One region of the Ferrovibrio xuzhouensis genome, then DNA from elsewhere that is predicted to be linked to it. Evidence: predicted binding sites of a transcription regulator. Region 1 holds the regulator's gene; each other region holds the start of a gene.
What was found. Region 1 encodes PhoB, which activates phosphate uptake and scavenging genes when phosphate is short. Its sites were predicted from a motif close to TNTCATAAAACTGTCA; they were not measured.
Positions count from the first base shown of each region.

Region 2: the regulator PhoB is predicted to act here: its motif matches at 4,334-4,349, upstream of ugpB (sn-glycerol-3-phosphate ABC transporter substrate-binding protein UgpB).
Region 3: the regulator PhoB is predicted to act here: its motif matches at 3,450-3,465, upstream of ACFOOQ_RS07440 (Na/Pi cotransporter family protein).
Region 4: the regulator PhoB is predicted to act here: its motif matches at 3,867-3,882, upstream of ACFOOQ_RS07700 (CHAD domain-containing protein).

Region 1 is NZ_JBHRYJ010000009.1:82,545-90,250, reverse strand. Features, by position in the region: gene ACFOOQ_RS23175 (ATP-binding protein) at 1-251, shown strand, start outside; gene pstS (phosphate ABC transporter substrate-binding protein PstS) at 667-1,698, shown strand; gene pstC (phosphate ABC transporter permease subunit PstC) at 1,955-2,926, shown strand; gene pstA (phosphate ABC transporter permease PstA) at 2,931-3,773, shown strand; gene pstB (phosphate ABC transporter ATP-binding protein PstB) at 3,797-4,570, shown strand; gene phoU (phosphate signaling complex protein PhoU) at 4,590-5,312, shown strand; gene phoB (phosphate regulon transcriptional regulator PhoB) at 5,309-6,031, shown strand; gene ACFOOQ_RS23140 (MlaC/ttg2D family ABC transporter substrate-binding protein) at 6,118-6,747, opposite strand; gene ACFOOQ_RS23135 (ArsR/SmtB family transcription factor) at 6,984-7,706, shown strand, end outside.
Region 2 is NZ_JBHRYJ010000001.1:464,624-472,329, reverse strand. Features, by position in the region: gene ACFOOQ_RS02230 (sn-glycerol-3-phosphate import ATP-binding protein UgpC) at 8-1,096, opposite strand; gene ugpE (sn-glycerol-3-phosphate ABC transporter permease UgpE) at 1,099-1,956, opposite strand; gene ugpA (sn-glycerol-3-phosphate ABC transporter permease UgpA) at 1,956-2,837, opposite strand; gene ugpB (sn-glycerol-3-phosphate ABC transporter substrate-binding protein UgpB) at 2,904-4,244, opposite strand; gene ACFOOQ_RS02210 (M48 family metallopeptidase) at 4,361-5,092, shown strand; gene ACFOOQ_RS02205 (multidrug effflux MFS transporter) at 5,103-6,317, shown strand; gene ACFOOQ_RS02200 (alpha/beta hydrolase family protein) at 6,314-7,363, opposite strand; gene ACFOOQ_RS02195 (transglycosylase domain-containing protein) at 7,369-7,706, opposite strand, start outside.
Region 3 is NZ_JBHRYJ010000001.1:1,500,026-1,507,731, reverse strand. Features, by position in the region: gene ACFOOQ_RS07450 (MFS transporter) at 1-799, shown strand, start outside; gene ACFOOQ_RS07445 (PAS domain-containing protein) at 935-1,513, opposite strand; gene ACFOOQ_RS07440 (Na/Pi cotransporter family protein) at 1,614-3,320, opposite strand; gene ACFOOQ_RS07435 (LysR family transcriptional regulator) at 3,873-4,757, opposite strand; gene ACFOOQ_RS07430 (NAD(P)/FAD-dependent oxidoreductase) at 4,651-6,108, shown strand; gene ACFOOQ_RS07425 (hydantoinase/oxoprolinase family protein) at 6,120-7,706, shown strand, end outside.
Region 4 is NZ_JBHRYJ010000001.1:1,557,215-1,564,920, reverse strand. Features, by position in the region: gene ACFOOQ_RS07710 (PAS domain S-box protein) at 1-1,738, shown strand, start outside; gene ACFOOQ_RS07705 (GNAT family N-acetyltransferase) at 1,735-3,420, opposite strand; gene ACFOOQ_RS07700 (CHAD domain-containing protein) at 3,943-5,391, shown strand; gene ACFOOQ_RS07695 (phosphodiesterase) at 5,395-6,213, opposite strand; gene ACFOOQ_RS07690 (ABC transporter ATP-binding protein) at 6,308-7,360, opposite strand; gene ACFOOQ_RS07685 (ABC transporter permease) at 7,357-7,706, opposite strand, start outside.

The DNA of each region.
Region 1 (7,706 bases):
TCGGGCCGGACTGGCTGGAAGTAGCGATCCGCGACCATGGCGAGGGCATCCCGCGCGAGCACCTGCCGCGCCTGACCGAGCGCTTTTACCGGGTCGATTCCGCCCGCAGCCGCGACCTCGGCGGCACCGGGCTGGGGCTCGCCATCGTCAAGCACATCATCAACCGCCATCGCGGCCGGCTGGTGATCGACTCGGAGCCTGGGCAGGGCAGCACCTTTGCGGTGCGGCTGCCGCTGACCGGCCGGGGCTGATTTCCGGCCGCCCGGCCGGGCGAACCGGAGACAAATGTGACAGAGGTTGGCACCACTGTAATGTATTGCAGTGGCGAAAATTAAAGAAAATCTACATTCTTACGAAGCGTATCTGTCGTTTCACGCCAGTATAGGAAAAGTATTTCCACAGAAATTCTTAATATTAAGATATATTACAATTTAAAACAGACTGATTTTTTCATCAATATGCTGGAATTATACTTCAGAATAGGATTCGTAATATTCCGGATGATCCGCCGTTATTATTCCATTCGGATGTGGATAAACCCTTAAGTCCTAACGATTCTTACAACTGTCATATTCCTGCAAACTATACGTCATATCACGTGTCTATCTTCCGCGCCGGCCGGTCAGTCGACCGTGACCTATACGTCTCAAGCAGAGGGAGAGACCCGTGCTCCATATCAAGCCCACCATGCTCAAGGCTGCGGCCGCCGTCCTGGCGGCGACGCTCGGCTTTGGCACCGCGCAGGCCGCCGACATCTCCGGCGCCGGCGCCACCTTCCCCTATCCGATCTACGCCAAGTGGGCCGACGCCTATAAGAAAGACACGGGCATCGGCCTGAACTACCAGTCGATCGGTTCGGGCGGCGGCATCAAGCAGATCAAGGCCAAGACCGTCACCTTCGGCGCCTCGGATGCGCCGCTGAAGGCTGCCGAGCTCGAAGAGGCCGGTCTGGTGCAGTTCCCGATGGTCATGGGCGGCATCGTGCCGGTGGTCAATCTGCCGGGCATCAAGCCGGGCGAGCTCGCCCTCGACGGCGATACCCTCGCCAAGATGTTCCTGGGCGAGATCAAGGCCTGGAATGATCCGGCGATCAAGAAGCTGAACCCCGGCGTCAACCTGCCCTCGACCGCGATTGCCGTCGTGCATCGTTCGGACGGGTCGGGCACCACTTTCAACTTTGCTGACTATCTGTCCAAGGTCAGCAAGAAGTGGGCCGCCGACGTCGGCACCAGCACCGCGGTGCAGTGGCCGGTCGGCATCGGCGCCAAGGGCAACGAAGGCGTCGCCAACATGACGTCCCAGACCGGTGGCGCGCTCGGCTATGTCGAGTATGCCTATGCCAAGCAGAACAAGCTGACCTACACCAAGATGGCCAACAAGGCCGGCAAGGTCGTCGCGCCGACCTCGGAAGCTTTTGCTGCCGCGGCTGCCAATGCCGACTGGAAGGGCACCCCGGGTTATGCCGTGATCCTGAACGACCAGCCGGGCGACAAGACCTGGCCGATCACCTCGGCGACCTTCATCCTGATGTACAAGCAGCCGGCGGATAAGGCCGCGTCGACCGCGGCGCTGAAGTTCTTCGACTGGGCCTATAAGCATGGCGACAAGATGGCGCAGGAACTCGACTACATCCCGATGCCGGAGTCGGTGGTCAAGATGGTCGAAGGCACCTGGGCCGAGCAGATCAAGAACAAGTAAGCGTACCGTCTGGCACGGGCAGGGAAGGCCGGGTTCGCCCGGTCTTCCGTCTGCCCGGGTCAGCCGCCCGAAGCAGCGACAAGATACAAAGTTAGGGGCGGCCGGTTGCCGCGGAACGATCGACAGGCGGTCAAGCGATGGACGGTCAAATGCCTTACTGGCAAATGGATCACTGGCAGATGCGTAACCGGAACACCCGCGGACCGCTGTCAGGCGCCGCCCGGACTGATAAGCTAGGGGGCGGAGAATGACCGACATGGCTGTATCGACCCCCGTTGCGGCAAACGACCGCGCCAGCGCGTCGCGCTGGTTCACCCCGTCCGACAAACTGTTCCACGGCCTGACCCTGGCCGCGGCCCTGCTGGTGCTGGTGCTGCTCGGCGGCGTCATCGTCGCCCTGATCGAGGGCGCCTGGCCGGCCTTTGCGAAATTCGGCCTCGGTTTCCTGGTCACCGAGTCCTGGAACCCGGTGACCGAGAAGTTCGGCGCCCTGGCGCCGATCTACGGCACCCTGGTGACGAGCTTCATCGCCATGCTGATCGGCGTGCCGATCAGCATCGGCATCGCCATCTTCCTGACCGAAATCTGCCCGATGTGGCTGCGCCGCCCGATCGGCATCGCCATCGAACTGCTGGCCGGCATCCCCAGCATCATCTACGGCATCTGGGGCCTGTTCGTCTTCGCGCCCTTCATGCAGCAGCATGTGCAGCCGGCGCTGATCGCGATCTTCGGCCATATCCCGCTGCTGTCGGACCTGTTCTCCGGCCCGCCCTACGGCATCGGCATTCTGACCTCCAGCCTGATCCTCGCCATCATGGTGCTGCCCTTCATCACCGCGATCACGCGCGACGTCTTCGAGACGGTGCCGCCGGTCCTGAAAGAGGCAGCTTACGGCCTCGGCTGCACCACCTGGGAAGTCGCCCGCAACGTCATGCTGCCCTATACGCGGGTCGGCGTGGTCGGCGGCATCATGCTCGGTCTTGGCCGCGCGCTTGGCGAGACCATGGCGGTCACCTTCGTGATCGGCAATGCGCATCATATCAATGCCTCGATCCTCGGGCCGGGCACGACGATCTCGGCCACCATTGCCAACGAATTCACCGAGGCGGTCGGCGACATGTACACCTCGTCGCTGGTGGCGCTCGGTTTCATCCTGTTCGTCATCACCTTCATTGTGCTGGCGGCAGCGCGAATCATGCTGCTGCGCATGAACGTGAAGGGGGGCTGACGTCATGATCGACCTTTACACCCGCCGCCGCCTGCGCAGTCGCGCCGTCGTTGCTCTGTCGATTTTCGCCGCCGCGGTCGGTATCTTCGTGCTGGTGCTGATCCTTGGCACCCTGCTGTATGAGGGCTTTGGCGGCCTGTCGTTCGATGTCTTCACCGAGATGACGCCGCCGCCCGGCGCGGCCGGCGGCCTGCGCAATGCCATTGTCGGCAGCCTGCTGATGACGGGGATCGGCGTGGCGATCGGCACGCCGGTCGGCATTCTCGGTGGTACCTATCTGGCCGAATATGGCCGGTCCACCAAGCTCGCGATGGTGGTGCGGTTCATCAACGACGTGCTGCTCAGCGCGCCGTCGATCATCATCGGCCTGTTCGTCTACGAGGTGATGGTGATCCGCATGGGCCACTTCTCGGCCTGGGCCGGAGCCGTGGCGCTGGCGATCATCGTCATCCCGGTGGTGCTGCGCACCACCGAGGACATGCTGAACCTGGTGCCGAACGGCCTGCGCGAGGCGGCCACCGCACTGGGTGCGCCGCGCTACTTCGTGATCCGCCGGGTTGCCTATCGTGCCGCCCGCAACGGCGTGCTGACCGGCATCCTGCTGGCAGTGGCCCGGGTCAGCGGCGAGACCGCACCGCTGCTGTTCACCGCGCTGAACAACCAGTTCTACAGCAACGACCTCAATGCACCGATGGCCAATCTTCCGGTCGTCATTTTCCAGTTCGCCCTCAGTCCCTACAAGGAATGGCAGCAGCTGGCTTGGGTTGGCGCCCTGGTCATCACGCTTGCCATTCTCGCTCTCAACATCGGTGCCCGCGCTTTGGCAGGAAGGCAGCCCAGCAAATGATCGTCGCAACCGCAGAACGTCCCGTGACCGTTACCGATATGCAGAAGCCGAAGGTCTCGATCGAGAATCTGGCGTTCTTCTACGGCGATACCAAGGCGCTGAAGGATATCACTCTGCCGCTGCATGACCGCAAGGTCACGGCCTTCATCGGCCCGTCGGGCTGCGGCAAGTCGACCCTGCTGCGCATTCTCAACCGCATCTACGAGATGTACCCGAAGCAGCGTGCCGAGGGTCGCGTCATGGTCGACGGCGAGAACATCCTCGACGCGCGCCAGGACATCAACCTGCTGCGCGCCAAGATCGGCATGGTGTTCCAGAAGCCAACGCCGTTCCCGATGTCGATCTACGAGAACATCGCCTTCGGCGTGCGGCTCTACGAGCGCATCTCGAAGGAAGAGATGGACGAGCGCGTCGAAAGCGCGCTGCGCCGCGCCGCGCTCTGGGAAGAGGTGAAGAACAAGCTGCATACCTCCGGCCTCGGCCTGTCCGGCGGCCAGCAGCAGCGCCTGTGCATCGCCCGCACCGTGGCGGTGCGGCCGGAAATCATCCTGCTCGACGAGCCCTGCTCGGCGCTCGATCCGATCTCGACCGCCAAGATCGAGGAACTGATCGATGAGCTGAAGAACGACTACACCATCGCCATCGTCACCCACAACATGCAGCAGGCGGCCCGGACCTCGGATTTCACCGCCTTCATGTATCTGGGTGAGTTGATCGAATACGGCGAGACCAAGCGGCTTTTCACGCATCCCGAGAAGCAGCAGACCCAGGACTACATCACCGGCCGCTTCGGCTGAGCTGAGCGAGGATCGACCGATGCCGACACAACATATCGTCCAGAGCTACGACGAAGAGCTGAAGAAGCTGTCGACCCTGATCGTCCAGATGGGCGGCATCGCCGAATCGCAACTGGCCGGCGCCGTCGAGGCGGTGGTCAAGCGCGACAGCGACCTCGCCGGCGAGATCGTGCAGAGCGACGCCAAGATCGACGCCATCCGCAACCAGGTCGACGATCTGGCGATCGAGCTGCTGGCCCGCCGCCAGCCGATGGCCAACGACCTGCGGTTGATCGTCTCGGCGCTGCGCATTTCCTCGGAAATCGAACGCATCGGCGACTATGCCGCCAATGTGGCGAAACGCAGCGTCGCGCTCAACCAGGCGCCGATGGTGCGCCCGGTGCATGCGGTGCCGCGCATGGCGGCCATGGTGCAGGCCCTGATCAAGGACGTGCTCGACGCCTATATCACCGGCGACGCCGCCAAGGCCGATGCGGTGCGCGACCGCGACGAGGAAGTCGACGAGCTGTATACCAGCCTGTTCCGCGAGCTGCTGACCTACATGATGGAGGATCCGCGCTCGATCACCGCCTGCACGCATCTGCTGTTCATCGCCAAGAACATCGAGCGCATCGGCGACCACGCCACCAATGTGGCCGAGCTGATCCACTACACGGTGAAGGGCGAGATGCCGGCCGAGGACCGTCCGAAAGGTGACGACACCGCCTATGCGATCGTGGCGGCACCGGGAGGCAAGCAATGAATGTTGCCGTCAAGCCGCGCGTCCTCGTGATCGAGGACGAGGCGGCCCTGCTGGCGCTGCTGCGCTATAATCTCGAGAAGGAAAACTACATCGTCGACGAGGCGATGGACGGCGAGCAGGCCCTGCTCAAGGTGGCCGAGCATCTGCCCGACCTGATCCTGCTCGACTGGATGCTGCCGCGGCTGTCCGGCCTCGAGGTCTGCCGTCAGCTGCGCCGCGATCCCAATGCGCGCAACGTGCCGATCATCATGCTGACGGCGCGTGGCGAGGAAGCCGACCGCGTGCGTGGTCTCGATGCCGGCGCCGACGACTATATCGCCAAGCCGTTCAGCCCGGGCGAACTGCTGGCCCGCATCCGTGCCGTGCTGCGTCGCATCCGGCCGGCGCTGGCCGAAGAGGTGCTGACCTACGGCGGCCTGGTGATGGACATCGCCACCCACAAGGTCACCCGCAACGGCCGCGACGTGCATCTCGGCCCGACCGAATTCCGCCTGCTGCGGTATTTCCTCGAGCATCCCGGCCGCGTGCTGTCGCGCGACCAGCTGCTCGATGCGGTCTGGGGCCGCGACATCTATGTCGAGCAGCGCACCGTCGACGTGCATATCCGCCGCCTGCGCAAGGCGCTGAACGGCGCCGGCGAGAACGACATCATCCGCACCGTGCGCTCGGCCGGCTATGCGCTGGAATTGACCCCGGCCGGCGCGCTGACCAACGCCTGAGCCGCCGGCCCGGCAAGCCATGAAAAAAGCCGGCCGCGGAAACGCGGCCGGCTTTGTCGTGAGTGATGCTTGGCAGGTCCGCGCGCTCAGCGCTTGCTGATCTGCTTTTTCATCGCCGCCAGCAGGGCATCGACCTTGCCGCCATTGTTCTGGATCACCGATTCGAACTGCTGACGCTGGGTGAAGGCCATCGACACGCCCTCGACGATCACATCGGTCAGCAGCGGCTTGCCATTCTTGTCATGCAGCTTCCATTCGACGCGGATCGGCGGCCCGTCCTGCCGGTTGATCTGCGAGTCGACCAGCATGTCGTTGCCGGCCGGGCGGCTGCCATCGCGCACGGTCATGGTCTCGCCGTTATACTGCGACAGCAACTGGGCATAGACCTTGACCAGGTAATCCTCGAACAGCTTGCCGTATTCCTGCTTCTGGCTGTCGTTCAGGCTGCGGCTGTAGCGGCCGAGGCAGAAGCGGCCGACCGCGTCGAGGTCGAGGTAATTGGTCAGCAGGTCGCGCACCAGGTCTTCGCGCTTCTCGGCAGTCAGTTTGCGGTCGCTCAGCGCGCTGAGGGTCTGGCCGCCGACCTTGCGGATGAAGTCGTCCGGCGTGGCCCCGTCGGCGCGGGCGGGCAGGGCGGCGAGGCCGGCCACCAGGGCGAGGCAGAGCGCGGCGAAACCGGCAAGGAGGGGGCGACGGGCAGGCAGATGCGAAAACATGGGGATCCAGTCTGGCAAGCGGGGGCGGTAGAAGGCAGCGACACACGGACAAGACAGGTAAGATATGGATAGGCAAGACTTTTTGGGCAAGGTGCGAAACCCGGCCGGCGCAGAAAATACCGCGCCGGCGGCTGTCAGACCATGATTCTTTTGCGGCTGGCCACCATCATCACAGCAAAGGGACGGTCTTTGGGCTCTATACAAATACATAAAGATATGTTTATATAATTCACAGAATGAGCCCGAATCCCGCCCTGACCCTCGATACCCTGATGGCTGCCCTGCGGGCGGCCGCCGAGCCGACCCGGCTGCGGCTGCTGGCGCTCTGCGCCCAGGCGGAACTGACGGTCACCGAGCTTACCCAGATCCTCGGCCAGAGCCAGCCCCGTGTCTCGCGGCACTTGAAGTTGCTCTGCGAGGCCGGCCTGCTCGAGCGCGTCCCCGAGGGCACCTGGGCCTTCTACCGCGTCGGCGACCGGCTGGCCGGGGCGCCGCTGGTGCATGCGCTGTCCGGCCTGCTGCCGGCCGAGGATGCGACGCTGGCCCGCGACGGCGAACGGCTGGTTGCCGTCAAGCGCAGCCGCGCCGAGACGGCCGAACAGTATTTCCGCGACAATGCCGCGCAATGGTCGGCGATCCGTTCGCTGCATGTCGACGAAACCCAGGTCGAAACCGTCGTGGCACGGCTGATCGCCGAAGGCCCGGCCGGCGACCTGCTCGATATCGGCACCGGCACCGGCCGGCTGCTCGAGGTGCTGGCGCCGCAGACCACGCGCGGCATCGGCGTCGATCTCAGCCGCGACATGCTGAGCGTCGCGCGCACCAACCTGGAACGCGCCGGCATCCGCCATTGCCAGGTCCGCCAGGCCGACATGTATGCCCTGCCGCTCGATGCTGCCAGCGTCGATGCCGCGGTGATCCACCAGGTGCTGCATTTCGCCGACCAGCCGCAGAAAGTC
Region 2 (7,706 bases), on a different contig from region 1:
GCCTGCTTCAGGGGCTGCCGGCTGCGATGCGCAGGCCGCTTTCGCGATCAAACAAATGCGTCGATGCCATGTCCACCATCATGCCGGGACGAGACCGGTCGTGAAAGCCGGCATTGCTGGGCACGCGGGCCACGATCTCCTCGCCGGCGATCCGCCCGTGCAGCAGGGTGTCCGCCCCCAGCTCCTCGGCGACATCCACCAGCAGTTCCAGCTGCGGTGTCTCGCCCGGCCGGGCCAGACGGAGCTGTTCGGGGCGCAGGCCGAGCAGGTAATCGCCGGCCGGCATCGACCATGCCGCCGGTGCCGCCAGTCGGGCGCCATCCTGCAGGATGAGCTGCAGGGCCCCGGCATTGCCCTCGACGCGGCAGGCGATGAAATTCATCGCGGGTGACCCGATGAAGCCGCCGACGTAGGTGGTGGCCGGGCGGTTGTAAACGTCCTGCGGGGTGCCGATCTGGTCGGCGCGGCCCTGGTTCATCACCACCAACCGGTCGGCCAGCGTCATCGCCTCGACCTGGTCGTGGGTGACGTAGATCGAGGTCACGCCGAGCTGCTGGTGCAGCCGCTTGATCTCGAGGCGCATCTGCACGCGCAGCTTGGCATCCAGGTTGGACAGCGGTTCGTCGAACAGGAACACGCTGGGTTCGCGCACGATGGCCCGGCCCATGGCGACGCGCTGGCGCTGGCCGCCCGACAGTTCGCGCGGCCGGCGCTGCAGATAGGGCTGCAGCTGCAGGATTTCGGCGGCGCGTTGCACGCGCTGCTCGATCTCGGCCTTGCTCTTGCCGCGGATGCGCAGGCCGTAGGACATGTTCTCGTAGACGCTCATATGCGGATAGAGCGCGTAATTCTGGAACACCATGGCGATGTCGCGATCGGCCGGCTCGATCTGGTTGACCACGCGGTCGCCGATCGACACGGTGCCCTCGGTGATCGCCTCGAGACCGGCGATCATGCGCAGCAGGGTCGACTTGCCGCAACCCGACGGACCGACGATGACGATGAACTCGCCGTCCGCGATTTCCATGTCGATGCCATGGATCGCCCTGACCGGCCCGTAATTTTTCTTGACGCCCTGCAGCGTAACTTTTGCCATGACTATTTTTCCGTCTCTACAAGGCCTTTGACGAACCAGCGCTGCATCAGCACCACGACCAGAATCGGCGGCAGCAGGGCTAGCACGGCGGTCGACATGATGATCGGCCATTCGTAGGCCGCCTCCGGCGCCAGCATCATGCGGCCAAGCGCCAGCACGATGGTCTGATAGCGAACGTCCGTCGATACCATCAGCGGCCAGAGATACTGGTTCCAGCCGTAGATGAACAGGATGACGAACAGGGCCGCGATGTTGGTGCGGCTGAGCGGGATCAGGATGTCCCACAGGAAACGCAACGGCCCGGCGCCGTCGATGCGGGCGGCCTCGATCATTTCGTCCGGTACCGTCATGAAGAACTGGCGGAAGAAGAAGGTCGCCGTTGCCGAAGCGATCAGCGGCAGCACCAGGCCGCCGTAACTGTCGAGCATGCCCAGGTCGGCGACGATCTTGTAGGTCGGCAGGATGCGCACCTCGACCGGCAGCATCAGGGTGATAAAAATCATCCAGAAGAAGAACATCCGCAGCGGGAAGCGGAAATAGACGATAGCAAAGGCCGACAGCAGCGAGATGGCGATCTTGCCGATGGCGATGGCCAGCGACATGATGATGCTGTTCACCATCAGCATCAGGGCCGGCGAACTGCCGCCCGCCATGACGTTTTCCGGCCCGTTGAACAGGGCGGCGGCCAGATTGTGGAACAGCAGGTCGCCGGGCAGCAGCGGCATCGGCGCCTGCATCACGTCCTGCAGGGTATGCGAGGCCGCGACGACCGCCAGGTAGATCGGAAAGACGACGATGGCGATCGATACCAGCATGATCGCGTGGCTGAAAAAATCGGCGACGGGGCGGCGTTCGATCATCAGTAATGCACCCGGCGCTCGATGTAGCGGAACTGCATGACGGTCAGCACGATCACGATGGCCATCAGGATCGCCGACTGGGCCGCCGATCCGCCCAGGTCCTGGGCCTCGAAGCCGTCATACCAGACCTTGTAGACCAGGATTTCGGTCGCCTTGGCCGGGCCGCCGCGAGTGGTGGCATGGATGACGCCGAAGGTCTCGAAGAAGGCGTAGGTCATGTTGACGACGATCAGGAAGAACAGGGTCGGCGTCAGCAGCGGCAGGATGATGGTCCAGAAGCGGCGCGTCGGGCTGGCGCCGTCGATGGCCGCCGCCTCGATCAGCGATTTCGGGATCGACTGCAGGCCGGCCAGGAAGAACAGGAAATTGTAGGAGATCTGCTTCCAGGTTGCCGCCAGAACGACGACGATCATCGCCTGGGTGCCGTTGAGCAGGTAGTTCCAGTCCACGCCGATGCGGGCGAGGAAATAGGCCAGCACGCCGGGACCGGGCAGGAAGATGAAGCCCCAGAGCGCGCCAGCGACGGCCGGGGCCACCGCGTATGGCCAGATGATCAGGGACTTGTAGGCGGTGGCGCCGCGCACGATGCGGTCGGCGGTCACTGCCAGCAGCAGTGACAGGCCGAGGCCGAGGCCGGCCACCAGAACACTGAAGATCGCCGTGGTGATGATTGAATGCAGGTAATATTCGTCGGTCAGCACGATCTGGAAATTTTCCAGGCCGACGAAATGCGACACCGTGCCGAAGGCGTCCTCGCGCAGCAGCGACTGGATGATCACCTGGCTGGCCGGCCAGATGAAGAAGATCAGGGTGATGGCGATCTGCGGGGCGACCAGCAGATAGGGCAGGACCCTGTTATTGAAGACGACTCGTTTTTCCATATCGCGCCATAGAAGAAGCCCGCATCCGGCAAGTCAAGATGCGGGCTTCCCCCCTGTTACAGCAGATTAACGCTTGTTGTCGCGCTCGAACTGGCGCAGCAGCTTGTTGCCGCGTTCGACGGCGGTATCAAGTGCTTCCTTGGCGGTCTTCTTGCCCGCCCAGACGCCCTCGAGCTCCTCGTCGATCGCATCGCGGATCTGCACGAAGTTGCCGAGCCGCAGGCCCTTCGAATTCTCGGTCGGGGTATGCAGGGTCATCTGCTTGACCGAGGTGTCGGTGCCCGGATTGGCGGCATAGAAACCCGACACCTTGGTCAGCTCGTAGGCCGCCGGGGTGATCGGCAGGTAGCCGCTGTTCTTGTGCCACCAGCTCTGGGTCTCAGGCGCCGAGAGATAATCGAAGAACGCCGCGGCGCCCTTGTATTCGGCCGCGCTGTGCTTCGCCAGCACCCACAGGGAGGCACCGCCGATGATCGAATTCTGCGGCGCGCCCTTCACATCGGCATAATACGGCAGCATGCCAATGCCCCAGTTGAACTTGGCCTGGGTCTTGACTGTGGCGTAACCGGCCGAGCTCTGCATGAAGATGGCGCATTCGCCCGAGACGAACTTGGCCGCAGACTCATCCTTGCGGCCGCCATAGACGAACAGGCCTTCCTTGGCCCATTTGGCAAGGTTGCCGATATGGCGGACCTGCAGCGGACCGTTGAAGACCAGCTGGGTGTCGATGCCGCCAAAGCCATTCGACTTGGTGGCGAACGGCACGTTGTGCAGGGCCGAGAAATTCTCGAGCTGCACCCAGCTCTGCCAGCCGGTGGTCAGCGGGCAGGCAACGCCCGAAGCCTTCAGCTTCGGCAGGGCGACGGCCATCTCTTCCCAGGTCTTGGGCGGATTCTCGGGATCAAGACCGGCTTTCTTGAACGCGTCCTTGTTGTAGTACATGACCGGGGTCGACGAGTTGAACGGGAAGGACAGCATCTGGCCGTCCGTCGTCGTGTAGTAGCCGGTCACCGACTGGATGTAGGTAGCCGGGTCGAACTTGTAGCCGGCATCGTGCATCACCTTGTAGACCGGAACGATGGCGCCCTTGGCGGCCATCATGGTCGCGGTGCCGACCTCGAAGACCTGCACGATGGTCGGGCCCTTGCCGGCCCGGTAGGCGGCCATGGCGGCGGTCAGGGTCTCGGAGTAGTTGCCCTTGTTGACGGCAACCACCGTGTACTTGTCCTGACCTTTGTTGAAGTTGTCGGCGATTTCCTTGACCAGCTCGCCCAGGCGGCCGCCCATCGCGTGCCACCACTGGATTTCGGTCCGGTCGGCCGCGAGTGCCCCGCTGGACACCGCGCAAACGGCCGAAGCGGCCAGCATCGCGAGCGCGGTGCGCGCGAGTTTCCCTGTCGATTTCATATTGCTGTCTCCAATGCTAAAGAATCCACCCGAGTCGTGGAGAGCGACTTTTTTATGGTTCGTATGACGACAGTCATGCGGCGTTTATGTTACGGTTATATGACAAGGACCAGTCTTTGGCCAAGCAGATTTCCGCATCGGTCGAAATCGGCCCCGACAGCCTGTCGCTCGGTGGCCGCAGCTTTCCGTTCCAGGTCAGGCGCGACTCGCGGGCCCGCCGCATGTTGCTGCGCGTCATGCCCCGCGACGGCGCCGTGGTCCTGGTCCTGCCGGTCCGCGCCAGCCTGCGGTCCGGCCAGCGGTTTGTGGTCGAACAGGCCGACTGGATTCTCGCCCGTCAGGACGAGCGTCCGGCCGTCCAGGTCTGGGAGGACGGGGCCTCGCTGCCCCTGCAGGGCATTGCCCATACGATTCGCCACCGGCCGGACCTGCGGGGCGGAGTCTGGCTGGAAAACGGCGAAATCCATATCAGCGGCCAGGCCGAACACCTGCCTCGCCGGCTGCGTGACTGGCTCAAGCGGCGGGCCCGGGACGAATTCGGTGCTGCAGCGCGGGATATGGCCGCCGGCCTCGGGGTGGTGGTGCGCCGGGTCACCGTCCGCGACACCCAGAGCCGCTGGGGCAGCTGCTCCTCGCACGGCAACCTGTCCTTCTCGTGGCGGCTGCTGATGGCGCCGCCGCTGGTCACCCGCTACCTGATCGCCCACGAGGTGGCCCATCTGCGCCACATGGACCACAGCGGCGCCTTCTGGCGGCTCTGCGCCCAGCTGCTGGGCGGCGAGACCGACCTGCGGGCGGCCCAGCTGTGGCTGCGCCGCCACGGCGCCGCCCTGCACCTGCACGGCTGAGCGGGCCGCGATGCGCCCGCTGTCCCGCGACTCGACCGCGCTGATCATCCTGCTCGGTTTCATCACCGCGCTCGGCCCGCTCAGCACGGACATGTACCTGCCGTCGCTGCCCGGCCTGACGGCGGTGTTCCAGACCGATGCTGCCGCGGTACAACTGACGCTCAGTGCCTTTCTCGCCGGCTTTGCCGTCACCCAGCTGATCTATGGCCCGGCCTCCGACCGCTTCGGCCGCCGCCCGGTGCTGCTGGCCGGCATCGCCATCTTCACGCTGGCCTCGGTCGGCTGTGCCTTCTCGACCAGCATCGGCATGCTGATTGCCTGGCGTTTCGTGCAGGCGCTGGGCGCCTGTTCGGGCGTGGTGCTGGGCCGTGCCATGGCCCGCGACCTGTTCGAGGGCGCGGCCGCGGCACGTGCGCTGTCGATGATGGCGATGACGCTCGGCGTCACCCCGGCGGTGGCACCGATCTTCGGTGGCTGGTTCTTCAGCCGCTTTGGCTGGCAGAGCAATTTCCTGGTGATGGCGGTGCTTGGCCTGCTGCTCGGCCTCTGCGTGCTGCTGCTGCTGGCGGAAAGCAACCGGCGGCCTGACCCGACTGCCACCCGCATCCGGCCGATGCTGCGCAATTTCGCGACACTGGCGGGACATGCGCGCTATCGCGGCTTCGTGCTCTGCGTGGCGTTTTCCTATGCCGGGCTGTTCGCCTTCATCTCCGGCTCGGCGTTTACGCTCAGCCGTGTCTTCGGCGTTGGCCCGCTCGCCTATGGCTACTGCTTCACGCTGATGGTGATCGGTTATGTCGGCGGCGGCTTCCTCGGCACGCGCCTGACCTACCGGCTCGGCGTCAATGCCATGCTCGGGCTCGGCGCCGCTCTCTGCGCTGGTGGCGGCCTGCTGATGGCGGCGCTGCAGACCTGGGCCTGGGCGGCCGGGCAATCCTGGCACTGGTTCAGCCTGGTGGGACCGATGATGCTGTTCTCGGCCGGGGTCGGCCTGACCATGCCCCAGGGCCAGGCCGGTGCCTTGCAGCCGTTTCCGCAGATGGCGGGCAGTGCCGCCTCGCTGATGGGCTTCGTGCAGATGACGGTGGCGGCGCTGGTCGGCATCGGTGTCGGCCATGCGCTGAATGCGACGGCCCTGCCGCTCAGCTACAGCGTTGCGGCCTGCGGCGTGGCGACGCTGCTGTCGTTCCTGCTGATCGTCAACCGCGCGGCCGGCGAGGGTTAGCCGCCGGCCTGCAGACGGGCCTGCAGCCATTCGGCCAGCCGGTCGCGGATGGCGTCGCTGACCGGTCCCTCGAAGCCCGGTTCGCTGTCGGTATCGACCGGCTTCAGGTTGTGGCTGACGCCCGGTACGATGAACACCGCATGGTCGTCACGACCGCGCTGCAGCAGCGCATGATCGAGCGCCAGTGCATCCTTCTCGGGCGACACCTGGACATCGCTGGCGCCCTGCAGGATCAGCACCGGGCCGGCAAAGTCGCGGGCCAGCGCCGCCGGATCGACCGCGAACTGCGCCTGCATGAACGGCCCGATATAGAACGGATAGAGCGGCTGCAATGCCGGCGGCACGGAATCAGGCACCTTGCCGGTCATGCGGATCGCCTTGATCACGCGATCATTGGCCGAGAGGAAGAATCGCCGCTGCTTGTCGGTGGTCTTGTCGGCCTTCAGGCTGCGGGTGATCTGGTCGCGGATCAGCTGGTCGATCCGCCGGCCCGGCGTGGCCGCCAGCACCAGCGCGGCCGGCGGCCGGCCCTGCTGCTGCAGGGTCTGGGCGGCGACCAGGGCGATCAGGCCGCCCTCGGAATGGCCGAGCAGGGCGATGCGGCGGGCATCGACGCTCGCCTGCCCGGCGAGGAAGGCCTCGGCGGCCAGTGCATCGCCGACGAAATTCTCCCAGCGGAAGAATTCGGCATAGTCTTTCTGGTCGGCCGGCAGGCTGGCGGCATTGGCATACATGCCGCGCTTGTCGTAGCGCAGCGAGGCGATGCCACGGGCGGCCAGCAGGTCGGCGATCTGGCGCAGCAGGTCGGTGCGCAGGGCCGGCGGCTGGTTGCCGTCGCGGTCGGTCGGCCCGCTGCCCTGCAGCAGCAGCACGGCAGGCACCGGCTTTGTGGTGTCCATGGGCAGGGCGAGCGTGCCCGCCAGCGCGATGCCGCCGGCGCCGGCAAAGCGCACCTGTTGGCTGGGGGTGGTTTCCGCGGCCTGCACGGCGGCGATCCTGCCAAGGATCAGCAGGCCGGTCACCAGCACAGCGAAGCGGCGGCGCATGGCGGTTATCGGACTGGCTGCGGGCCGGTCTGCCAGACCATGGTCGGTTCGCTGGCAGACGGCGAGGGGGCATAGTTGCTGACCGGTGCGGCCTGCGGCACTGGTGCGGCCTGCGGCACCGGTGCGGCCTGCGGTATAGGCACCTGCGTCGGCGCCTCATTCCTGGCGCCGCCGCCGAACAGCCGGCCGATGCGGTCCCACAGGTTGTCGAGGCTGAGGCCGCGGCTGGGCGGCGCGGGCAGGGCGCTGACCGGCTGGCCCTTGAGGGTGGCGGCCATGAAGCCGTGCCAGATCTGTGCCGGCAGGCCGCTGCCGGTGACTTTTTTCATCGGCGTATTATCGT
Region 3 (7,706 bases), on a different contig from region 1:
TTATTTCGCCGGCACGCTCTGGCCGCCGGTGCTGGCGCATTTCATCGCGCTTGCCGGCTGGCGCGCCACCCATATCGGCGTCGCCGCCTTCTGCCTGGTCACCATGCTGCCGCTGCTGCTGGTGCTGCATCGCCGCGCGCCGGACCAGCCGGCGCCGCCGCTCGCCGCCGCCGGCCAGCCGGTGTTCGGCAGCCGGCCGCTCGGCCTGTCGCCGCGCCTGGTGCAGGGCCTACTGCTGGTTGCCGGCGTCTGCTGCTGCGTCGCCATGTCGATGCCGCAGGTGCATATCGTCGCCTATTGCGTCGATCTCGGGTTTGGTCCGGCGCGCGGTGCCGAGATGCTGTCGCTGATGCTCGGCTGCGGCATCGTCAGCCGGCTGGCGTCGGGCTGGATCCTTGACCGCATCGGCGGCCTGTCGACCCTGCTGCTCGGCTCGGTACTGCAGGCGATTGCGCTCGCCTGCTACCTGCCGTTCAACGGACTGGCGTCGCTCTATATCGTCTCGGCGCTGTTCGGCCTGATGCAGGGCGGCATCGTGCCGAGCTATGCCTTCATCATCCGCGAGCTGTTTCCCGCCCGCGAGGCCGGTTTCCGCGTCAGCATCACCATTTCCGCCACCATGGCCGGCATGGCGCTCGGCGGCTGGCTGTCGGGTGCCATCTATGATGCGACCGGCAGCTACCAGGCTGCCATCATCAACGGCGTGGCGTGGAACATCTGCAATGCCGCCATCGCCGTCTGGCTGCTGTGGCGCGAACTGCGGCGGCAGCCGCAGGCCGGGACCGCCGCGGCCATCTGATTCCTCTACCGGCTGCGATGGCGCAGCGCCTCGACCAGCAGGGCGAAGGCCGGTGACGATCTGGTGGGCCGGATCGACGCCCGCAAGCAGGCGACGCGCAATACGGACGACAGCCATGCTGCCGTTGCCGACGGATCAGTCGGCCGGCGTGCAGAGGTCCATCTGTCCGCTTTCCGGGTCGATCAGCCATTCGCGATGCCGGACCAGGCCGGTGCCGGCATCGCCGGGACCGCCGCGGATCATCGGAAAGAAATCGCGGCTGTCATAGGGGTAGGTGGGGAAGGTCTGGCCGGCCAGTGCCAGGCTGGCTTCGCCATCGCTGGTCAGCGGCAGGTAGAGGCGGCGGGTCTCGGCGGTGGTTTCCGGATCAAGACGGAACAGGCTTTCGACATAGACCGGCCGCTGCGTCTCGCGCATCAGCCGGTACAGCCGCTCCAGCAGGTCGCGGTAATTCACGCCGGCCAGCTCGTCGAGCCAGCGGCCGGTGAAATCCTCGCCGTACCGGCTGGCGATCGCGGTGCCGACCAGGCGGTAGTGGATGCGCGGCACCGGTCCCACCAGCTCGACCAGCAGCAGATGCGGCAGCACATGGCGCGGCATGTCCAGCGGATCGACATCCTGGCGCGATGGCGGAACCGGTCCGGCGCGGCGACTGTCCCAGTAGCGGTAAAGATCCGCCAGCACCGGATCGTGCTGTATTCTCTCGGGCAGCATCGGCGAAGGTCCCTCTCTCGGCGGAGGGTCATAACACACGGCTCGCTAGAATAACATATAGAAACTGTTCAAATAGCGGTTTTCCGCGACGGCGGCCGGCTCACGCCAGGCCGGTATTGCCCTTGCCCGGCAGCAGCGACCGCGCGGCCCGTTCGTCGGCGCGCAGCCGCGTCGCGGTCAGCTCGCCACACTGCTCGAGGATCGGGTAGGCCACCGCGGTCAGGTGGCTGTTGATGCGCTTGAGGTCGCGGATCACGTCGAGGTGGATCGCGCTGGTCTCGATGGTTTCGGTGCGGCCCTCGCGGATGCGCTGGTAATGGTTCTCGGCGGCCTGCTGCTCGGCCGCGCGCAAGGAGGCCTTCTCCTGCAGCAGCTGGCGCGCCAGCTTGACGTCGCCGGCCATGAACAGGTTGCAGGCCATCTGCAGGTTGGTGGCGACGCGGCGGTGGATGCCGGTCAGCTCGGCCAGGCCCTCGCTGCTGAAGGCGAGCTTGTTCTTGATCTTCTTCTGCGCCAGCTCCATCAGGTTCTTGTCGATGATGTCGCCGATGTGTTCGAGATTGGTGGTGAAGGTCAGCACGTCGACATAGCGGCGGCTCTCGCCCTCGTCGAGTTCATGCTTCGACAGCTCGGTCAGATACAGCTTGATCGCCTCGTGCAGGCGGTCGACGTCGTCGTCGCTGTGTTCGACCGCCTTGGCCAGCTTGGCGTCGTCACGGGTAAACACCGTCATCGTTTCGTCGAGCATGCGGCTGACGATATCGCTCATGCGCAAGGTCTCGCGCGCCGCCGCCGCCAGCGCCACTCCGGGCGTGTCCAGCGCCGCCTTGTCGAGATAGCGCGGCCGCGCGGCGAGATCGGTCACCGGCGGATCGGGCAGCAGGCGGCGGGTCAGCGCGTCGAGCGGACGCACCAGCGGCAGGAATACCGCGGCCAGCGCGATGTTGAAGGCGGTATGGGCATTGACCACGAGCCGTGCGCCGTCGTCGCCGAACACCGACAGCCAGCCGGGCAGCTGGTGCAGGAAAGGCAGTACGGCCAGCGTGCCGATCACCCGTGCGATCAGGTTGGCGAGCTGGGCGCGGCGCGCCGCCGGCGGCTGGCCGGAGGCTGCGACCAGCGGCGAGATCGCGGTGCCGATATTGGCGCCGACCACGAGTGCCACGGCGAGCGCGCCATCGATGGTGCCGGCACGCGCCAGCGAGGCGGCGATCAGCACGGTGGCGAGGCTCGCGTGGCTCAGCCAGGTCAGCAGCGCGAAGATCAGCACGGCGAGCAGGGGCGCGCGCTCCAGCGGCTGCAGCAGGGCGGCGAGTTCCGGCGCATCGCGCATCGGCGCCGAGGCATTGATGATCATCTCGAGCGCCAGCAGCATCAGGCCGAGCCCGATCAGCAGGCGGCCGCCATGGCGCGGCAGGCCGCCCTCGGCAGCGAAGAAGCCGGTCACGCCGAGGATGATGCAGGCCGGCCCGAGCCAGTGCAGGTCGAGCGACAGGTACTGCGCGCTGATCGAGGTGCCGATGCCGGCGCCGAGCAGCACGGCGATGGCGGCAGGACCGAAGATCAGGCCGCGGCCGGCGAACGAGGCGACGATCATGCCGGTCGCCGTGCTCGACTGCAGCAGGGCGGTCACCCCGATGCCGGCGGCGAAGGCGCGGAAACGGTTCTGCATGGCGCGGCCGAGCAGGCGGCGCAGCTGGGCGCCGAAGGCGCGGGTCATGCCGGTGCGCACCATGCGCACGCCCCACAGCAGCAGGGCGACGCCGGCGACGAGATTGAGCAGAAGGTCGGTCGCACCCTGGGTCATTCGGCGGCCCCCCGGCAGCGGTGCGCACGGGATGCGGGGGGCGCGCCTGCGTCGCGGATGTCGGGGTCGTCGTCGCAGAGGAGGAACAGCATGGCCGGAAGCCCCGGGATTCTGAATGTTACAGAATCATTACACCTATATGACAGTGGCCCCAAGTGTTTTATGGGTGATTTTCCGGCGCCTCTCTGAAATGGCCCATTACCTGCACAGACTGCCATAACGCTGCACAGCTTCTGCCGCATTAAATGAACACTTATCGGGAAAAGGGGTTCGGAATTCGGCTGTTAAGCCATGGCTGGTCAGCCAACGGCCCATCTCGCCGAGCGCTCATGGCGGTTCGGGATCAGCGGCCCTGTATCAAGTATGGGAGAGCACTCCGGCCTGGCAGCGCATCAGATGGGGGCCTTGGCCTGCTATCGGCCGTCCCCTTAAGCGTCCCAGATTTCCCGAAATGATGTCCCGAACGCATATCGACGCCCCGGATCGACATCCGGGGTATTGGGCTTTCAGTATTTTGGCGAACAGGCAATCCAACGCGTCCCCCCGTGTTGCCTACGCCCTGCTCTGTTCAGCCAGTTCGCGGAAGGCCTGGGCGGCCGGCGACAGGTCGTAGCCCTTCTTGGTGTAGAGCAGGAAGCTGCGCAGCATCACCGGGTTGGCGATATCGACAAAGACGGTGCCGAACAGCCGGCCGAAGGGCTCCGCATAACCTGGTGCCGCGGTGACGCCCATGCCCTGGCCGACCAGCGCCAGAGCGGTCGGCAGGTAGCGGACCTGGGTGGTGCGCGGCAGATGCACCGACATGCCGGCCCAGACCGTACGTTCGAGATGGCCGCTGAAGGTGTCGGAATAGAGGATCCAGTCGGCATCGGCGACATCGGCCCAGTCGATCTGCGCGCGCTGTGCCAGTGGACTGCTGGCCGGGCAGACGCACTGCATGCGCTCCTGCCACAGCAGGTCCGATTGCACGGTATCCGGTGCCGGCCGCTCCGGGCCGATGCCGATTTCCGCTTCGCCCTGGCGTACGGTTTCGACCACGCGGTCGGCGGTGGTGTCGGTCACCGTCACGGCGATCTGCGGATACAGGGATCGGTATCGCGCCAGCACCGGCGGCAGCCAGGAGCAGGCCAGCATCTGCGGCACGGCCAGCCGCAGGGTACCGCGGCGCAGGGCGCGCAGATCGGCAGCGCCATCCACCACCTCACGCAAATCCCCCAGCATGCGTTCGGCGATCGGCAGCAGCTGGCGCCCGGTTTCGGTGAGCTGTGCCCGGCGTTTCACCCGGTCGAACAGCGCCAGGCCGAATTCGGTTTCCAGCTGGCGCACCAGCATGCTGACCGCCGACTGGGTCAGGAGCATGCGGCGGGCGGCCAGGGTGAAGCTGCCGGTCTGGGCGACGTCGCAGAAGGCCCGCAGCTGCCGGAGGGTGATATTCATAAGATTACCTTATGAAAACAGAAGTAGAATTCATTTGTATGATACGTCTACCGCTCTGACAATGCCAGTCAGGATGGCGTCGACACGAGGCGACGCCGTGGCGGGGGATGGCATGCATATTGCTGTAATCGGTACCGGTATTGTGGGCGCCTGTGCGGCGGCCTGGTTACAGCGGGATGGCCATCAGGTGACATTCATTGATCCCCGCGAGGCGGGCGAGGCCTGCTCCTTCGGCAATGCCGGCTCGCTGTCGCCAAGTGCCTGCCTGCCGGTCGGCATGCCCGGGATGTGGAAGAAGGTGCCGAAGTGGCTGCTCGACCCCGAGGGGCCACTGACCATCCGGCCGGCGCATCTGCCGGCAGTACTGCCCTGGCTGGTGCGATTCCTGCGCGCGTCGACAAGAGAAGAGGTCACCCGTATTGCCACGGCGATGCGCGGACTGCTGCAGCCGGTCTTCGAGGCTTATGAGCCGCTGCTGCAGCGCGCCGGCGCCACCGGTCTCGTGCGGCGCAGCGGCTGTCTCTATGTCTATTCGTCGCGGCAGGCCGCCGACCAGTGGAAATGGGGCATGGACCTGCGCCGCAGTCTCGGCGTCGAGCTACGCGACGTCGACAGCGATGAACTCGCCGAGATGGAGCCGGACCTGAAGGGCCGTTTCCGCTTCGGCCATTATGCGCCCGACAACGGCTCGGCTGCCGATCCATCCGCGCTCGTGAAGGCGCTCTACGCCCAGGCTTTGCGCGATGGCGCCAGCCATCTGCGCCAGAGCGTGACGGGCTTTGACAAAAAGGGCGGCACGGTTTCCGCCCTGCGCCTCGACAATGGCGAGAGCCTGCCGGTGGATGGCGTGGTGATCGCCGCCGGCGCGTGGTCGGCTGCACTGGCCGCCAGGGTCGGCGCGCGCGTGCCGCTGGAATCGCAGCGCGGCTACCATGTCACCGTGGCCAGCTCGAATCTCCAGCTCGGCCGCACCGTGATGGCCACGGAATACAACATGATGGTCAATCCGATGGCGATGGGCCTGCGGCTTGCCGGCACCGTCGAGCTGGCCGGCCTGAAGGAGCCGCCCCGCTATGCCCGTGCCGAGGCGCTGCTGAAGAAGGGGCGGGAACTGTTTCCCCATCTCGATACCAGCAGCACCAGCCTGTGGATGGGCCATCGCCCCTGCCTGCCCGACAGCATGCCGGTGATCGGCCGTGCGCCGCGGGCGGAGAATGCCTGGCTCGGCTTCGGGCACGGCCATGTCGGCATGTGCGGCGGCGCCAGCACGGGCCGCGAGATCGCCAACCTGGTCGCCGGGCGGCCGCCGGAAATCGACCTGACGCCATTCCGGCCAGACCGGTTCAGCTAGGGGAGGGCGGATTGAACGGCACGGCATCCTGGTCGATCGGCATTGATGTGGGCGGCACCTATGTGGATGTCGTCGCCGTCGCCGACGCCGGCCATGCCCAGCGCCGCAAGATTCCCCGCAGCGATGCCGACCCCGCCATCTCGGTGCTGTCCGCCATCGACGAGGCCCTGAAGGCCTCGGGCATTGTGCCATCCTCAGTCGGCCGCATCATCCACGGCTCGACCCTGGTCACCAATCTGCTGCTTGAACAGACAGCGCCATCAGTGGCCGTCATCACCAATCGCGGTTTCGGCGATGTGCTGACGGTCGGCCGCCAGAATCGGGCAGCGCTCTATACCCTGACGCCGGAACCGCAGGTGCCGGCTGCACTGTTTCCGCGCGCCCTGCGCTTCGAGATCGGCGGCCGCCGCGATGCTGCCGGCCGGGAGACCGAGCCGCTTGATGCGGCCGAGCTGGCCGATGTCGCCCGCCGCATTGTCGCCAACGGTGCCGAGGCCGTGGCGGTCTGCCTGCTGCATGCTACCCGTGACCCGGCGCATGAGCTTGCGGTCGGGGCCGCCTTGACGGCGACCGGTCACGATCTTGCGGTTTCGCTGTCGCATCAGGTCGATGTGGCGCCGGGAGAATTCGAACGTTTCCTCGCCACGGCACTCGATGCCTATGCCAAACCGTCGACACGCCGCTACCTCGATGCGCTGGGTGCCGGTCTGCGCGACCGTGGCCTGCCTGAGCCGGCGATTGTCACATCCGATGCGTCGCTGCACCTGCCGGCCGATGCTGCTGCGGCGCCTTTGCGGCTGGCACTCGCCGGCCCGGCTGCGGCGATGAGCGGCTTCCGGCTGCACCGCATGACGGACGACGGAAGTGTGGCCTGCATCTCGGTGGAGACGGGCGGCACCAGCACGGATCTCGGCTTGATCGGACCCGACGGCATCATCTGTGGCCGGCAGGTTGCGATCGGCGGGCTGTCGGTCAGCCTGCGGGCGGCGGATATCCTGTCGGTGCCGGTGGGCGGCGGCAGCATTGTGCAGGTGAACCGTGCCGGCGCCCTGCGGCTGGGGCCGCAATCGATGGGCAGCCTGCCCGGACCGGCTGCCTATGGCCGCGGCGGCAGAGTGCCGACCCTGACGGATGCGCTGATGGTGCTTGGCCGCCTGCCGACGCAATTGGCCGGCGGCTTGTCGCTCGACATGGTCGCGGCGCGCGCGGTGATGGCCGGCGTTGCAGGGGAGCTGGGCTGCGACATCATCGCGGCGGCGCAGGCCGTGGTGGCGACCGCAGCGACGATGATCGCGGAAGGCATCAAGGCCCATGCCTATCATCATGGCGTTGATCCGACCGCTGCCCGGCTGATCGCCGGCGGCGGCGGCGGGGCGCAGCATGCCGCCGAGGTGGCGGATCTTCTGGGCAGCACGCAGGTGACGATCCTGCCCGATGCCGCGGTTGTTTCGGCGCTGGGCTGTCTTGCGGCCGCGCAGATGAATGCAGAAGAGCGCGCGCTCGACATTGCCATCAGCGCGACAGACTGGCCGGCGCTGATGGCCGTAGTGCAGGCGGTGGCCGGCCATGCCGGTGCAACGGCGGCCATCGAATGGTCG
Region 4 (7,706 bases), on a different contig from region 1:
GCTGATGCCGGAACCCTATCGCAGCGGGCATGACGGTTACCTGCACCGTTATCGCGGCACCGGCGAGAAGCGCATCATCGGCATCGGCCGCGAGGTGCTGGGGCGCCGCAAGGACGGCAGCGTGTTTCCCTTTGAACTCGCGGTCGGCGAATACCGCCAGGACAAGACCAGCGTCTTCGTCGGCGTGATCCATGACCTGTCCCAGCGCCGCGCCAGCGAGGCCGGCATGCGCGACAGCGAGGCGCGTTTCCGCCTGCTGGTCGACTCGATCCAGGATTACGCGATCTTCATGCTGGATGCCGAAGGCAAGGTGCTGACCTGGAATGCCGGCGCCCAGAACCTGACCGGCTATACGCCGGAAGAGGCGATCGGCCGGTCCCGCGACCATTATTATCCCGATGCCGAGCGCCAGGCCGGTCTGCCGGACGAGACCCTGCGCACCGCCCGCGAAACCGGCCGCTACACCAATGCGGAATGGCGCCGCCACAAGGACGGCCACCGCTTCTGGGTCAATGTCGAGATCACGGCGATCCACAACGAAGCCGGCGAGCTGACCGGTTATGTCAACGTCACCCGCGACATGACGGCGCTGCGGCAGACCGAGGAACTGCAGGACCAGTTGCGCCAGGCCCAGAAGATGGAAGCCATCGGCCAGCTCACCGGCGGCGTGGCGCATGACTTCAACAACCTGTTGGCGGTGATCGTCGGCAACCTGGAACTGCTGGAGGACCGCCTGCAGGACGCTGACAGCCGCCGGCTGGCGCAGCAGGCCCTGCGCAATGCCGTGCGCGGCGCCGAACTGACCCAGCGGCTACTCGCCTTCAGCCGGCGGCAGAAGCTGAAGCCGAGCCGGATCGACGTCAACGCACTGCTGACCGGCATGCAGGAGATGATGCAGCGCAGCCTTGGCGAGACCGTGCAGGTCGAAACCCATCTGGCCGACGGTTTGCCGGCGGTCGAGGCGGATGCCAGCCAGCTCGAAAATGCCGTGCTCAACATTGCGCTGAATGCCCGGGACGCCATGGACAGCGAAGGTCGGCTGACCATCACCACCGCTTTGCAGGTGGTCTATGAACCGCGGCCGTCGGGCGACCGTACGATACCGCCCGGCAGCTATGTGACGATCGGCATCCGCGACACCGGCACCGGCATGCCGCCCGATGTGAAGGCGCGCATCTTCGAGCCCTTTTTCACCACCAAGGACATCGGCAAGGGCAGCGGGCTCGGTCTGTCGATGGTCTACGGTTTCGTGCAGCAGTCGGGCGGCATGATCGATGTCGACAGCGAGCCCGGCGATGGCACCGAATTCCGTCTGCTGCTGCCGGTGGCGGCTGCGGCCGGCGTGGAAAGCGTCACAACGCGGCGCTGCGTGCTTTGCGTCGAGGACAATCCCGATGTGCGGACCATGACCGTGGCCCTGCTGAAGACGCTCGGCTACGCCGTGCTGGCGGCGGCCAGCGGCCCGGAGGCACTGACGATCCTGCAGCGGCCGGTGTCGGTCGACCTGATGCTGACCGACATGATGATGCCAGGCGGCATGGGCGGCGTTGCACTGGCCGACAAGGCGGTCGAGCTGCGGCCGGGCCTGCCGGTGCTGTTCATGTCCGGCTCGCTCAGTGATGACGCGCTGCGCGGCACCCGGCATGCCGGCAGGACGAAGGTGCTGCACAAGCCGGTGCGCAAGGCGGCGCTGGCCGAAGCGATCGGCGAACTGCTGCCGGGCAGAAAAGCCGATTAGGCTTCGGTTGGGTCTTTCCAGGTGACGCTGTAGAGATCGAAGCGGCGGTCCTTCAGGTTCTGCACGGTGCCTGACTGGCGCGCATTGGCCAGGCTGTCGAGCTGCAGGTCGGCAATCGCCACCATCTCGACATTCGGCGTGGTGTCGGCGGCGATGCCGTCGCGGGCGAAGGGAAAGTCGCAGGGTGTCAGCACGCAGCTCTGGGCATACTGGATGTCCATGTTCTCGACATCGGGCAGGTTGCCGACATTGCCGGCCATGGCGACATAGCACTGGTTCTCGACGGCGCGTGCCTGGGCGCAATAGCGCACCCGCAGCCAGCTCTGCCGCTCGTCGGTGCAGAAGGGGATGAACAGGATCTGCGCGCCCTGGTCGGTCAGGTGGCGGCCAAGTTCGGGGAATTCCGCGTCATAGCAGATCATCACGCCGATCGGGCCGCAGTCGGTCTCGATGGCGTTCATGGTGTCGCCGCCGGTGATGTTCCACCAGTAACGCTCGTTCGGCGTCGGATGGATCTTGCGCTGCTCGTGCACCGAACCGTCGCGCAGGCAGACATAACAGATGTTGTAGACGCGGCCATCCGTCGCATCGCGGGTCGGATGCGAGCCGCCGATGATGTTGATGTTGTAGCTGACCGCCAGTTCGCTGAACAACGTGCGGATGCGGTCGGTATAGTCGGTCAGGGCGGCGATCGCCTCGGCGGCCGGGGCGCGCTTGTTCTCGATCGACAGCAATTGCAGCGTGAAGAGTTCCGGGAAAACCACGAAGTCGGCCTTGTAGTCGGCCACGGCATCGACGAAATACTCGACCTGGCGGGCAAAGTCGTCGAACGCAGCGATGGCGCGCTGCTGGTACTGCACGCAGGCGACCCGCACGGTATTCTGCTGGCGCAGGTTGGGACTGGCGGCGACATGGTCTTCCTCGCCGACCTGCGGGTTGCGCCACAGCATATGGGTGGCGAAGCCGCGCGATTCATGGTCGGAGGTCAGGTAGTCGCGCAGCACGCCGATCGGCTCGAAGCCGTTGCGCAGCTGGAAGCTGATCACCTGGTCGCGCAGGCGGCCCTCGCGGGCGAGTTCGACATAGCGCTCGGGTGAACGCACCTGGTTCCAGCGCCTACTCAGGCCCGGCATGCGGCCGCCGAACACGATGCCCTTGAGCCGCAGATGCTGGCACAGCTGCTTGCGCGCGTTGTATAGCCGCTGGCCGATGCGCAGGCCGCGGTAATCCGGGTCGACGCAGATTTCCATGCCGTAGAGATAGTCGCCTTCCGGATCGTGGCGCGAGGCATAGCCGCGACCGGTGATGCTGACCCAGTCATGCGGCTGCAGGGCGAGCCGGCCGCCGATGCGGAAGGTGGCGCAATAGCCGACGATGGCGTCTTCATAGACGGCGACGAACTGGCCGTCGGGGAAATGATGCTGGTGGCCGCGCAGCTGGGCGATGGAATAGGCGCCGTTGCTGCCGAGTGCAGCATAGACCTTGGCGGTCAGCGCGCGGATCGCCGCCATGTCCTTCGGTGTCGCATTGCGCACCACCAGCTTCGGCCGGCTGCTGCCGCTGCGGCGTGTGGGACCCGGGATGCTGCCGGCCTCGGCCGGCGCTGCTTTGGGTGCCGGCTTGGGGATGGCGGCCTTGGCAGGCGCGGGCTTGGTGGGGGTCTTGCGGGGTTTCTGGGCCATGGGTCTCTCGCGATTTGCTCGTTCTTGCCGGCTGCCCGTCCGGCCGTGCTGCCGGCCGGGGCCGGCATGAGGCAAAAGGCAGGCGGGCGCCGGAGCAGGACTCTGGCGGCGGGCGAGGCATCGGTCGGCGATGCCTGCGAGTGTGGTCGGCTGGTCCGGGTGGACCGGGGGAGGCAGGAGGGGGCCGCCCGGCGGCTCCTGGGGGGAATAGGAGGGGGGTGCCGGACGGCCCGAACAGGCCTGCTGAACTGACTGCCTGTTGTTCGATGGGGGTATTCAAGCCGGCAAAAAGGGCGGAATTAGGGCGTCCGATGACAAAATGCGAAAACCGCCTGTCTGGCTGGCGATCCGGTCAGGCTGCCGGTCGCTGCGGGTCCGGGCGGTTCTGGCGGGCCGGCCGCGCCAAGGGCCGTGACGGGAGCGCCGGAACGGGCCGCAGGGCGTGCTGTCGCGAAACTGTAATAATAGTAAAACCCTGAGTTATTTGACTTATTTTCCGGGGGTCCGGTAGAGTGCGCGGCCATGAGCGTTCCCCCCGCTTTGCTGCATCTGGCGATCCCGCCCGGCAGCCTGCGCCGTGCCCGGCGCCATCCGCGCCTGGCCGCCCTGTCCGGACAGCGGAGCGCCGTTTCACGTCCTGCCCTGACCGTTGAAGATACCGCCGGCCGTGCCTTCGCCGCCGCCGGCTGGCTCTGCCTTGGTGTCGCGGATGCCGCGACACAGCGCCACGAAACCCTTCCGGTCGCCGGCCTGCCGCTGAAGGATGCACCGCCGCTCGACGACAGCAGGACGATCCTCGCCGAGGGCCAGGCGGAAATCACCGGCCGGCTGCTTGCCGACGGGCTGGAGCTGCGACTGGTTCACCAGCGACTGACCAGAGGCGACGAGACCGCCGACTGCGGCGAGATCCTGCTGCAGGGCCCCGCCGATGCCGCCATTGCACTCGCGCTGGCGCTGGCCGACGACCTGCCGCTGGCCTGGAGCGGCGCCCCGCCGCTGATCTCGGCCGTCGCCGCGCTTGGCATCGTCGAGCCGCCGCCGCTGCGTGCCGGCCCGATCCCCTTCGACCTGCCCGGGGATGCCGACACGCTTGCCATGTTCTGCGCCATCGTGCGGCACTGCCTGCTGCAGTTCGACGGCAACATGCTGCCGGTACTGCGCAACCGCGACATCGAGGGGGTGCACCAGATGCGCGTGGCATTGCGTCGCCTGCGCTCGGCGCTCAGCCTGTTTGCGCCGGCGCTGCCGGCCGCGCTGACCGACCCGCTGATCGCCGAGCTGCGCTGGCTGAACGGCCCGCTCGGCCGCAAGCGCGATATCGACGTATTCCTGGCCGAAACCCTGGTGCCGCTGAGTGCGAAGCTGCCCGACCCCAAGGGCCTGCGCCATCTCGCCACCGTGCTGGAGGATCGCCGCGAGGCGGCCCAGGTGGCACTCGATGCCGCGCTGCGCTCGCCGCGCTGCCTGCGGCTGCGGCTCGGTTTCGAGGATCTGCTGCTGAAACTGCCACAGGCGGTGACGGATTCCTGGGATACGGCGCTGCGCGAGGCGGCGACCCAGCCGGCGCGGCGCTTTGCCGCCGCGCTGCTGCAGCGGCGCGCCCGCAAGGTGCGGAAGCTCGGCAAACGTCATGACGAGCTGGATGCCGAATCCCTGCATGTGCTGCGCATCCAGGCCAAGAAGCTGCGCTATGCGGTGGAATTCTTCCGCCCGCTGTTCGGCCGCAAATCGGTGCGGCGCTTCCATGGCGCGCTGGCGCAGCTGCAGGACTGCCTCGGCGCGTTGAACGACGCTGCGGTCGGCAACATGCTGATGCGCGACGTGCTGGCGGCGCCGGCCGGCGATCCGGCCGCAGCGGCCATCGCCGGCTGGTTCATCGGCCGCCAGGAAATGCAGCTCGCCCATCTCGGCGATGCCTGGAATATCTATGCGAAGACCGCGCCGTTCTGGAAGGACGCGCTGGAGGACTGAGCTTCAGTCGATCAGCCGGCCCGCGGGATCGAAAAACGGATAGGGACCGTCGTAGTCGCCGATCACCGCCGTATGGGTGACGAGGCGATTGTCGTGCCACCAGTGCAGCATGAAACCCGGCGGCTCCATGCGGAAGCAGCTCGGCGCGCTCTCGTCGATGTCGAGCGCCACCTGGTGCGCCGGGCTCGGGCAGGTCAGGGCCGGCCGGCCGCCGATATCGGCGCGGATGGTGCGGTGCAGGTGGCCGCAGAGGATCAGCTGCACCTGCGGATGCCGCGCCATGATCGCGGTGAACGCTTCACGGCCTTTCAGCCCGATCCGGTCCATATGGCCGATGCCGGTCACAAACGGCGGATGATGCATCATCACCAGGGTCGGTGCGTCGGGCTTCTGTATCAGTGTGGCATCGAGCCAGTCAAGCCGCGCGGCGCAAAGCTCGCCGCCGCCTTCGCCGGGGATCACGGTATCGAGGCCGACCAGCCGCAGCGGATAGTCGTCATCGATGGCGAACTGCAGGAAGCCGCTGTCCGGCAGATAGCCTTCCGACGCAAAGGCGGCGCGCATGCTGTCGCGGCCGTCATGATTGCCGGGGATGGCGATGATGCGCTGGCGCAGCGGTGCCAGGATCGATTTCAGATGATCGTATTCCTCGGGCCGGCCGAGGTCGACAAGGTCGCCGGTCAGCAGGATCAGGTCGGGCTGCGGCTTGAGCGCCAGCAGTTCGGCGACGCAGGCGCGCAGCATCGCCGCAGTATCGACCTTCTTGTAGGCCAGTTTGCCGGGCAGCTTGATATGGGTGTCGGTGATCTGGGCGATCAGCATGGGGGCTCCGTTGAGTCTTGTCATTCCCGCGCAAGCGGGAATCCCATTTCTGAATGGGACCCCGGATCAGGTCCGGGGTGACGATTCAATACTCCTACAGCACGAGAAGATTCTGCGCGGCGATCTGCAGGCCGACCGCCTCGCCATGGGCGAAGTCGCGGCGCTCGATGCTTTCGGCCACCAGCGGCTGTGCCTCGCCGACCTCGACGAACAGCCGGGTGCGGTCGCCGAGGAAGAAGGCCGCCGTGATGGTGCCCTGCAGCGGCGCGGCGTCCGGTGCGGTGATGCGGATGTCCTCGGGCCGGAACAGGATCTCGGTGGCTGCCGCCGGGGCCTGCGCCCAGGCCAGGTCGCCGGCGCGGCAGGAAAACACGCCGCCGCGGGTGGTGCCGGTCAGGCGGTTCATGGTGCCGATGAAGTCGGCAACGAACCGCGTCGCCGGTCGCTGGTAGATGTCGCGCGGCTTGCCGACCTGGGCGACGCGGCCATGCTCCATGACGACGATGCGGTCGCCGAGCGCCATCGCCTCGGCCTGGTCGTGGGTCACATAGATCGCCGTGATCCCCAGGCTGCGCAGCAGGGTGTCGATTTCGAGACGCAAGGTGTCGCGCAGCTTGGCATCCAGCGCGGTCAGCGGCTCGTCGAGCAGCAGGGCGCGCGGCCGCACCGCCAGCGCACGGGCCAGCGCAACGCGCTGGCGCTGGCCGCCCGACAGCTGGTCGATGCGGCGGTCGGCGAGTTGCTCGATGCGCATCATCGCCAGCATCTCGGCGACGCGGGCGCGGACGGCGGCGGCCGGGCTTTTGCGGATGCGCAGGCCGTAGCCGATATTCTCGGCGACGCTCATGTTGGGGAACAGCGCATAGGACTGGAACACCATGCCGACGTTGCGCTTCTCGATCGGCTGGCCGGTGACATCGGCGCCGTCGAACAGCACGCGGCCGCCAGCATCCGGGTCTTCAAGGCCGGCAATGATGCGGAGCGTCGTGGTCTTGCCGCAGCCGGATGGCCCGAGGAAGACCACGGTCTCGCCGGCGGAAATCTCGAGATCGAGCGGCTCCAGCGCGCGGGTGCCGTCGGCGAAGGTTTTCGCGCAGTTTTCCAGGCGGATGGCCAGCGGGCTCTGGCTCATGGCGATGTCGGTCATCCTTCACTCTCCGGCTTGGCGTGGGCGCGGCTGCGCGGACGGCTGAACCATTGCAGCGCGATCAGCAGCGGCACGATCATCAGGAAAAACACCAGCGTGTAGGCGCTGCCGACCTCGAGCCGCAGGCTGGCATAGGCATCGGCGAGGCCGACCGGCAGGGTCTTGGTCAGCGGCGTGTGCAGCAGCCAGGTCATGTTGAACTCGCCGACCGAGAGCGTCACCACCATCAGGGCGCCGGCGAGAATGCCAGTGCGGCAGTTCGGCAGCACCACGGTGAAGAACCGCGTCCAGAAGCCGGCGCCGAGCGAGGCGGCGCCTTCCTCCAGCGTCTGCAGGTCGATGGCGC